Regions from separate parts of the Lysinibacillus sp. NPDC093197 genome, predicted to be linked through region 3. Evidence: riboswitches for the same ligand, from Rfam matches in the RefSeq annotation. Region 3 holds a riboswitch; each other region holds the start of a gene.
The links. Region 3 has a riboswitch for S-adenosylmethionine ahead of ACIP9G_RS11685 (O-acetylhomoserine aminocarboxypropyltransferase/cysteine synthase family protein). Riboswitches for the same ligand answer to the same signal wherever they lie in the genome.
Positions count from the first base shown of each region.

Region 1: another riboswitch for S-adenosylmethionine. It lies ahead of metA (homoserine O-acetyltransferase MetA); the one in region 3 lies ahead of ACIP9G_RS11685 (O-acetylhomoserine aminocarboxypropyltransferase/cysteine synthase family protein).
Region 2: another riboswitch for S-adenosylmethionine. It lies ahead of ACIP9G_RS19240 (cyclase family protein); the one in region 3 lies ahead of ACIP9G_RS11685 (O-acetylhomoserine aminocarboxypropyltransferase/cysteine synthase family protein).

Region 1 is NZ_JBIVOH010000001.1:143,077-146,360, forward strand. It holds gene panF (sodium/pantothenate symporter) at 1-335, shown strand, start outside; gene ACIP9G_RS00720 (nucleotide excision repair endonuclease) at 440-811, opposite strand; SAM riboswitch class I at 1,128-1,237, shown strand; gene metA (homoserine O-acetyltransferase MetA) at 1,343-2,278, shown strand; gene ACIP9G_RS00730 (GerAB/ArcD/ProY family transporter) at 2,367-3,284, opposite strand, start outside.
Region 2 is NZ_JBIVOH010000009.1:30,490-33,773, forward strand. It holds gene ACIP9G_RS19235 (DedA family protein) at 244-840, shown strand; gene ACIP9G_RS19240 (cyclase family protein) at 913-1,650, opposite strand; SAM riboswitch class I at 1,862-1,963, opposite strand; gene ACIP9G_RS19245 (YuzC family spore coat inner layer protein) at 2,072-2,377, opposite strand; gene ACIP9G_RS19250 (VOC family protein) at 2,632-3,075, shown strand; gene ACIP9G_RS19255 (methyltransferase domain-containing protein) at 3,148-3,284, shown strand, end outside.
Region 3 is NZ_JBIVOH010000003.1:370,063-373,346, forward strand. It holds gene ACIP9G_RS11680 (hypothetical protein) at 1-309, opposite strand, end outside; gene ACIP9G_RS11685 (O-acetylhomoserine aminocarboxypropyltransferase/cysteine synthase family protein) at 718-2,019, opposite strand; SAM riboswitch class I at 2,133-2,246, opposite strand; gene ACIP9G_RS11690 (glycerol-3-phosphate acyltransferase) at 2,404-3,045, shown strand; gene scpC (succinyl-CoA:acetate CoA-transferase ScpC) at 3,261-3,284, opposite strand, start outside.

The sequences.
Region 1 (3,284 bases), on a different contig from region 3:
TCATCGTAACTACAGTAATTGGTTTGGCGGTCGTTGTATTTGCGTTAAATCCACCAGACTTACTTGTGTGGCTCAATTTATTTGCATTTGGCGGACTAGAAGCGGTCTTTATTTGGTCAGTTGTTCTAGGCTTATATTGGAAAAAGGCTAATAAATACGGCGCAATTGCTTCCATGATTACGGGCATGACGTTATATATTGTGATTGATCGTTTTTATCCGTCAATCTTTGGCATGCATACAGTGACAATCCCAATAGTGGCTTCATTCATTATTTTTGTCATCGTAAGTTACCTAACAGCTAATAAATTTAAAGATGAAAAAGTATTTATTTAAATAGCAAAATACCTTGGGAGGACAAAGCTCTCAGGGTATTTTTCATTTTTGAAGGTAAAAAGAAAAGAAAAACCGCTAGCATGTTACATGCTAACGGCATTTTTTTAATAAAATACTTTTTCAAGATTATATTTTGCACGGAATGTGTTAATTGCATATGTTTCGTAAATTTCACGTTCCATTGGATCATCAATTTCATATACTTCAATTTTGAAAATTTCATCACGGTACTTTTTCATAGGTGATACATTATCTTCAAAATGTTTTTTAATGCGTTGACGAATTTTACGCGCTTTCCCTACAAACAATAGCTCGTTTTTTTCGTTGTAGAATAAGAAAATGCCACCTTTTTCGCGAGTGATTTTATGGAAATCAATAAAACCATGGAATGGCGGGATTTCTACTTCCCCAGGTTTTAATACTTGCTCACGTTGACGAATTACTAAGTCTGGTTTTGGGAGTTCAATTTTAATCAAAATATTCACGTTCCTCTCTGTTACTAAAGGTATATGTTAACATAATACCTCTTTGATTACCATTACGATTTATTTGTACAAAAATCTATTTACACCACTTTGCTGTAATCGGCTGTAAATTGTCATTTGTTTGTCATCTACTTAGGCTAATAGATGGTAAAACTTTAAGCCGTATTTACGTAACTTACAAAAAGCTTTCGGTAGAATTAATAATAGTGTTTAACAAAAAATATGCTTCCATTCATTTAAATACTAAATATTCTATGTATTATTGAAATTCTTAATCGTTCATGATACAATTCTTTTTAATTAAATAATCTTATCAAGAGAAGCTGAGGGATTTGGCCCGATGACGCTTCAGCAACCTCTAACAATGTTAGAAAGGTGCTAATTCCACCAAAGGATTTTTCCTTTGAGAGATAAGAGTGAACGTGATAATTATCCTTCTCATTCTTGCTCTAAAGGAATGAGGGGGATTTTTTTAATTTTATTTAGATAGAGAGAAAAAATTAACGAAAAGGGGAATGCAACATGCCTATTAATATTCCGAAAAACTTACCAGCTGGAGAACATTTACGTGGGGAAAAAATATTCGTAATGGAAGAAGACCGCGCCAAAACGCAACAAATTCGTCCTTTAAATATTTTAATTTTTAATTTAATGCCAGAAAAAGAAAAGACAGAGCTACAATTATTGCGATTACTCGGTAATACACCATTACAAGTAAATATTACATTTTTAAATACAGCAACACATGAATCAAAAAATGTTAGTAAATCACATTTACAGCTATTTTATTCGACGTTTAAAGAGATTCGCCATCGTCGCTTTGACGGTATGATTATTACAGGGGCACCTGTTGAAAAAATGGCATTTGAAGAAGTGAATTATTGGGAAGAAATCTCAGAAATAATGGATTGGTCTGTGAAAAATGTTACGTCCGTAATGCATATATGTTGGGGTGCACAAGCTGCACTGTATCACCATTACGGTATCGGTAAATTTGAACTGCCGGAAAAATGTTCTGGTGTATATTCACATGTCATTACCGATTTAACAGTCGATCTAGTGCGTGGCTTTAGTGACTTATTTACAGCGCCACATTCACGCTATACATCGGTTTCCATTGATGAAGTACGTAAGCACCCAGATTTACGTTTACTGTCCTATTCAGAAGATGCTGGCGTCTTTATCGTGCAGTCAAAGGATAATAAGAACATAATGATTACAGGTCACTTAGAATACGACGCGACAACATTAGCTGATGAATATTACCGTGATGTTGAAAAAGGAATTGATATTGCAATTCCTGTTAACTATTTCCCGCATAATGATCCTTCTAATGAGCCGATTAATACTTGGCGAGCACATACGCATTTACTATTTTCGAATTGGCTCAACTATTATGTATACCAAGAAACACCGTACGAATGGGACTTTGTTGATGAAATTGAATACCATATTTAATTCAAAACTATTAACTGACATTATACAGTTATAAAAAACCTCCATTTCTCAATTGTAAAAAGTGAGAAATGGAGGTTTTTGTTTTACCTTATTGAGATTCGGTTGAGTTTGGTTTGTTTGGCTCTTGCTGTGTCTTCGAATCTTGTTGTGTTTTTGAATCTTGTTGTTCTTTTGGCTCCTGTTGTGCCTTCGGGTCTTGCTGTGCATTTGAATCTTGTTGTTCTTTTGGCTCCTGTTGTGCCTTCGAATCTTGCTGTTTATCTGTGGTGCTTTGTTCGGTTTCAGCCTTTTTAATTTTTCGAATTTTAGCGACTACTAGTAAGAACAATGGTAATAAAACGGCTAAAACCGACGAATACAATGGCCAAATCTTCTGATTATAATTATTTGAATGCACAATATTTGGATGAGCAATTTGAGCCAGTGCAATCATACACATCCCGAGTGGTAAAATGAGTGGCCGAGGATCTTTTATTTTCAGTATTTGTCCTAAGCCAATTACCGTTGCATGAAAATAAATAAAAGTTCGGATATAAATAGATATAATCCACATAACAGCCATAATAATTTCAACACGCTGAAAAAAATTGCCTATTGAAATTCTTTGAGCGAGCGCATAGCTTGGAAATGTTTTACTTGATGTATTAGTCGGACCAAGAACGAGTGTTGAAAGGGCAATAATGAGGATTAATACGATTCCTCCAAACAGTGTGCCGATATAAAATCCTTTTTGAGCCGATTTTGTCACATTGACTGCAGAAGGGAAAAACATAAGCAACACAACAAGCGGGAATGAAAAAAGACTCATAAAGGTAAGTACACCGACTAATAATGATTTTGGTTCTGTTTCATAGACTGGCATTATATTTTCAATATTGATTTGTGGGGAAATACAAGTAATAAAAATAATAAAAATTAATAAAAATATCGGAAACAATATTTCCACCGAACGAGCAAAAACTTCAATCCCTAAATACGAGGCGAAAACGATAATAATTGTAAATAA
Region 2 (3,284 bases), on a different contig from region 3:
TAAGGGATATGGAGTCATCATCAATAGAAATTAGCGCGCTGAAGGAGATACGAAGATACGGTAAAGCGGGTTTTTGTTGAAAACTGAATTTAACAAAAATAAAGTTCTGTTGATTGTACAATATTGATATACATGTAATAATGATTAAACCTATGCAAAAGTGATTGTTAGAAATAATTGACTTTAAGAGGCTTATGTTAAGCTAAGATAATGGGAAAATTAAGGCTTTAGGTGGGGTAAAAAATGGTGCATCACGTGCAATCTCTTATTGAACATTACGGGTATTTTGGGATTATTCTTATACTAGTTGGAGGGATTGTCGGGCTGCCACTTCCTGATGAAATTTTTTTAACCTATGTAGGGTATAATGTTTATCGAGAAAATTTAGAGCATATTCCTGCATTAATAAGTGCTGCGGTGGGAGCTGCAGGAGGCATCACCCTCAGCTACTTTGTTGGTCGTCGATTCGGTTTGCCGTTATTACAAAAATATGGGCCAAAAATTTATATAACTGCACAAAAAATTGAGTTTACGAAAAAATTGTTTGAAAAGATAGGGCCTGTATTATTATTAATTGGATACTTTATACCTGGCGTTCGTCACCTTACAGCATATATTGCAGCCATTAATAATTATCCTTATAAAAAGTTTGCTGTTTATGCGTATGCAGGTGCAATAGTATGGACTTTCACATTTATTACTTTAGGGAAAGAGCTAGGAAATAAGTGGCGTTTTGTTGGTATGTATTTATCCCAATACAGCCTCTTTGCTATATTGCTGTTTATAGTAATAATGCTGATTGTGTACTATATTTTTAAAAAAAGAAATACGATTAAATGAATATCGCATGTTAAAAGAAGGTCTGCTGCAAATGTTTTATGACATTTTGAGGCAGACCATTTTTGTCTAGAATTAAGGCAAAATAGCAAATGAACGTACAGGGAATCCAGATGCTTTTTCAGGCTTTGGCACAATATTGAAAATGACTGCTCCTTTTGCTGGTAGCTTATCTAAATTCGTCATCAGTTCAATTTGATATGTATCCTGATCTAGTACAAAGTATTCGCCATCAAGCGTTCCATTTTTACGGAAATCTGCCGCTGAATCTGTATCGAACGTTTCATGACCTATTGCATTGATGTTCCGTTCTGTAAATAAAAACTGCAACGCTTCTAATCCCCAACCTGGAATATGGTTATGACCATCTTTATCTTTATTATTAAATAAATCCTTATCAGGCCAACGTTTACTCCAATCAGTTCGCAGAGCAACAAATGTACCTGCTTCAATTTCTCCATATTCTGCTTCGAAATCTAAAATATCTTGTACACTTAACGTGAAGTCATTGTCCGATTTAGCTTCCTTGGACTTATCAATAACAATTAGCGGTAGGACAAGTTCTTTTAATTCTAATTCGTCTAAGTAGCGTGTATCTGAAACAAAGTGTATAGGTGGGTCGATATGTGTTCCATATTGCCCAGGAAACGTAAATTGTTGTGCAAAGAAGCCGTCATTATGCGAAAAGAGCGTTTCAAATTTGGCATCTTCAAACATAAAAAAATGGGGTGAGTTAGGTCCGAATGTGTGTGTTAAGTCAACCCATTGCTTAGATTTTAATAACTGCAATGCTTGTAAAAGTTCATTTGTCATTTGTATTCCCTGCTTTCTTTATTATGAGTAGTGAATCAATTTCATCATTAAATACGAACATAGAAGAGATAAAAATTACGCTTTAGGCAGACGCTTTCCACGTGCAAGCCCCTAGCCCCTTTTGCTCCATATGAAATTAACTCTTGTTTAAAATAAAATAAAAAAAGAGCCCTCCTTGTAGAAGAGGACTCTCGTGTAACTGAAGTCAGTCTCCTCATCTTCTTGCGAATTTCGCAAATTGGAATTAGCACCATGCCTAAGACTGGTTGCTGAGACTTCATAGGGCCAATCCCTCCATCTCTCTTGATAAGAAAAATATATGAATTTTCAGAAATAGTAATACCAAATACTTTAGCATAATCATAAATAGTTTACAAGTTCTATCGGAGTGCATGGTTATAAAAAATAAGAAGCTTTTCCCTTACCAATATAAAATTACCGCTATACTACAGCACCCACCTTCTGATAATACAATTCGAATATTATCTGGCGTATATTTCGCTTCAAACTTCGCCGTAACGCCAGCTGAAGAAATGAGTTTTTGCACTTCATCCTGCTTGGAAAGCTGTGCGGCATTTTTAAGATCATGTGCAAATTGATCAGACCCTTCAATTTTCTCTGTCAGTAATTGGGCCTGCTGCATAATTGGCTGAATTTGTTTGGCAGATGTCTTCAACTTCAACGTATTAATAGGCGGGTACGGATTTGGGTTTGGGGATGTGGGCATCGCAAGCTGTCCCGGCAAATGATGCGGTAAAGGCGTATTAGAAGTGCCCCAATGTGGATATTGATAAACATAATACGGATAAGGATTGTAATACAGCAGAATTCCTCCAATCCATGGCTAATATCTTAGTGTATCTTATGTAGCGGCATTATGTTTTGTGTTGAAGAACATCTTTTATATGGAACGTGAGATAAAGGGAAATTAATTAAAAAAGTAGAATAAGTATTAGATACCGTAGAAAAGGGGCAGATGGGATGAATCGTTTAAACTTAATTACATTGGGTGTGAAAAATATGGTAGAATCGCTGGCATTTTATCGTGATGGGCTTGGGTTTGAAGTAGTCGTTTATGGGGATGAAACAAATCCAGATGTTATTTTTTTTAATAATGCAGGAACAAAAATATCTTTATTCCCAATTGAGCGCTTAGTAAAGGATATTGATGAAGCGAATCCACCTGCTGTAGGGAATGGCTTTAATGGCATTACACTTGCCTATAATGGAAAGTCTAAAGAAGAAGTCGATGAAGTATTTTTGTTAGCAAAAAAAGCTGGAGCGAATATTGTAAAGGAGCCTGAAACAGTGTTTTGGGGAGGCTATAGCGGCTATTTCCAAGACCCAAACGGCTTTTATTGGGAAGTTGCACACGGTGATATGTGGCAATTTGATGAAAATGACATGTTAATTATTACGCAATAGATTGTCAGTGTGCTTTGATGAAGTTTTGTCAAAGCACGTTTTTATAAACTAACCGATAGAGGAGATGGTATAGTGAAACCGTTTTGGGAGAAAGATTACTTAGCGGATACGCATTATGCTTTTGGTAACCCAAGTGATGAGGTGGTTGAATGGGCAAAAACATTACAAGCTGGGGCGCGTATTTTAGATATAGGGTGTGGTGATGGTCG
Region 3 (3,284 bases):
GTTCGGTACTGCATATGTGCGTTCAATTAATTGAAACGACCCGTATTTTAAATAATATTCTGTCGCTGGTAGTGCAATATGACTTGTACCGTTAGCTTCATACTCTTCAAAAACTTCTTTGACTATGTAGCCTTCTTCTTTAGCATATACGATTTCTTCAAAAGCACTATGTCCAAAAGTTTGTTGCCATTTTGTTTCAACTGTCGAAAGTAAGTTTTGAATGGATAGGTTATTCACAAAATGTTGACTTTCATTTAATTCATAAATTATATAAGCTGTTACATTTTGTGCACGATAAACATTTCCCATTTAAAACACTCCTTTTCGATCAGTTTTTTAATGCGAGCGTAGCTACTGGCTATGTAGCTACACTCTTTTCATATATTTATTCAAAAGTGGGGGAGCACTTATGAAAACAAATTAATTGTTACCGCCTAAACTGTAGCGGCATTTAGAATTACGTAACATCGACAATCTTTAAAATTGTTCTAGGTTGGTAGCCATTCGAACATTTAACTTAATCCCTAGTATATAGCATGGTTTTAATCAAGTCAACAATACTTATAAAAATACTAGGTATTATTTATAGGAAATTTCAGTTAACTTACCGAATGAGGTAATGATTGATGTAGCAACGTTATACGCATTACCAAATGAGGTACTTCGAATGAGAAAATACGTTAACGCTACGACATGAACCTAATTTATCAATTTATATTAAGCTTCTACTTTTTGTTCAGTAGGTGTTACTTGTGCAATTGCTTGTTCTAAGTCTGCAATAATATCCTCAACTGCCTCTAAACCGATTGATAAGCGAATGAGCGACTCGGATACGCCAGTTTGGATTAGTTCCTCAGCAGATAATTGTTGATGGGTTGTAGATGCTGGGTGAATAATTAACGATTTTGCATCTCCAACGTTTGCTACATGCGAGAATAGTTTCACGCTATCTATTAGCTGACGCCCTGCTTCTCGTCCACCTTTAATGCCAAATGTAAGCACTGAACCGAAGCCATTTTTCAAGTATTTCTTCGCTAAGTCATGGGAAGCAAACTCCTCTAATCCATTATAGTTTACATATTCCACGGATGGGTGGTTACGTAAATATTCTGCAACTGCTAACGCATTCTCATTATGTTTAGGAATACGCAAATGAAGCGTTTCTAAACCTTGTAGTAAGTTAAAGGCAGCATCAGCACTTAATGTTGGACCAAAATCGCGTAGTAATTGCACACGCAGTTTTGTGGCAAATGCAGCCGCTGCAGTATCAATACCATATCGCAATCCATGATACGATGTGTCTGGCTCTGTAAATCTAGGGAATCTACCTTGTGTCCAATCAAATTTCCCAGCATCTACAACAACGCCACCTAAAGTTGTACCATGACCGCCGATCCATTTTGTTGCTGAGTGAACAACTATATCTGCACCAAAGTCGATTGGCGTTGCGCCATATGGTGAAGCAAATGTGCTATCAATAATTAATGGCAAGCCATTTTCATGTGCAATCGTTGCTACTGCTTCTACATCTAAAACCTTTAAACTTGGATTGCCGTAAATTTCAGCAAACACTGCTTTTGTGTTTTCATTAATCGCAGATCGGAAGTTCTCAGGGTTTGTTTCATCTACAAAAATTGTTTTAATACCGTAGTTTGGTAGTGTATTTGCTAATAAGTTATATGTTCCTCCGTATAAAGAGCTTGCTGCTACGATTTCATCCCCTGCACTTGCTAGATTTAAAATTGAAAATGCGATAGCTGCTGCACCTGATGAAAGTGCTACTGCTGCTGTACCGCCTTCCAGTAAAGCGACGCGTTTTTCAAAAACATCTACAGTTGGATTTGTAATACGTGTGTAAATATTGCCCGCTTCTTCTAATGCAAAAAGACGTTGCGCATGAGCAGTGTCTTTAAATACGAAAGCTGTTGAACGGTACACTGGTACAGTTCGAGAACCTGTCACTGGGTCAGGCTCTTGACCACCGTGTAATAGTAATGTTTCTGGTTTGAAATTCGACATATTTTCTTCCTCCTTAATGGTTTTACGATGGTACCGGAGATGAGGAGGATTTATGTGTAGAAAACAAAAACCCTCTTCAGTTAAGAAGAGGGTTGCGGTTGCAAGTTTTCCTCCCCTTATCTGCCAGATCCAAGTAAGAATCTGTAGGAATTAGCACCTTAGCAAGTTTGTCACTCACTGGTTGCCGGGCATCATAGGGCCTATCCCTCCGCCGCTCTTGATAAGAGTATGTGATTCAATTTCCATCGTTGTTACACAGTATAAACATAGACTTTTTTTCTGTCAACAGTAAAATTTATTTTTTTCTGAAACTTCTGTCTGCTAATTTACGTAATAAGAGCACATACACTATATTAAAAAATAAAAATGAAAGGAGCATTTTTTATGGAAAAAGCCATTATTTTTTTTATTATTATTATCATCGGTTATTTAATCGGCTGTATCCACGGATCTAAAGTAGCACAATTTCTATCGGGTGTAGATTTAAAAAAGACTGGTCATGGCAATGCTGGTGCCTCGAACGCAACGCTTTCTCTTGGTTGGAAATACGGCCTATTAGTGGCGCTAATTGATATTGGTAAAGGCGTCGGTGCTATTCTCTGTGCCATCTACTACTTTTCTTCTAATGCATCACAATTCACTGAAATACAAACGTGGCTCTTAATCTATACAATGGCTGCTAGTGTTATTTTAGGGCATAATTTCCCATTCCATATGGGCTTTAAAGGTGGCAAAGGTACTGCCTCCATTATTGGGATTTTACTGGCTGTCGATTGGAAAATTGCTTTATGTGCACTTATATTATTTGTGATTTTATCTTTCGCTACAAACTATTTAATCGTCGGTGTGTTAGAATTTTATATTGTATTTTGTACGGCAACTTATTTATGGATACCTGGAATTGGCCCAACTATTATTTCCATTCTACTTTTATGCATAGCGTTCATTTTGCATATTGAAAATATTAAAAGGCTATTCCAAGGAACAGAACCGAAAGTAACATCTGCCTTTAAAAAGTCAGTATAAACCAAGAGGATGAGACATATCTTTGAGGACTCTAGTTGGTGGTAACGAGAGGTGTGACTACTCGGCTACAGTACAAACTTAAGACGCAACTGACAGCGTGGCAGCGACGATTACGGCTGATTGTGTACCCGTGGAATGCATCCGCAGAAGCAGACATCAACGCATAGCAAAAAGTGTTAGATTGATAGCAGTCAATCTAACACTTTTTAAATATATTATTTAGCAAATGATGGATCTAG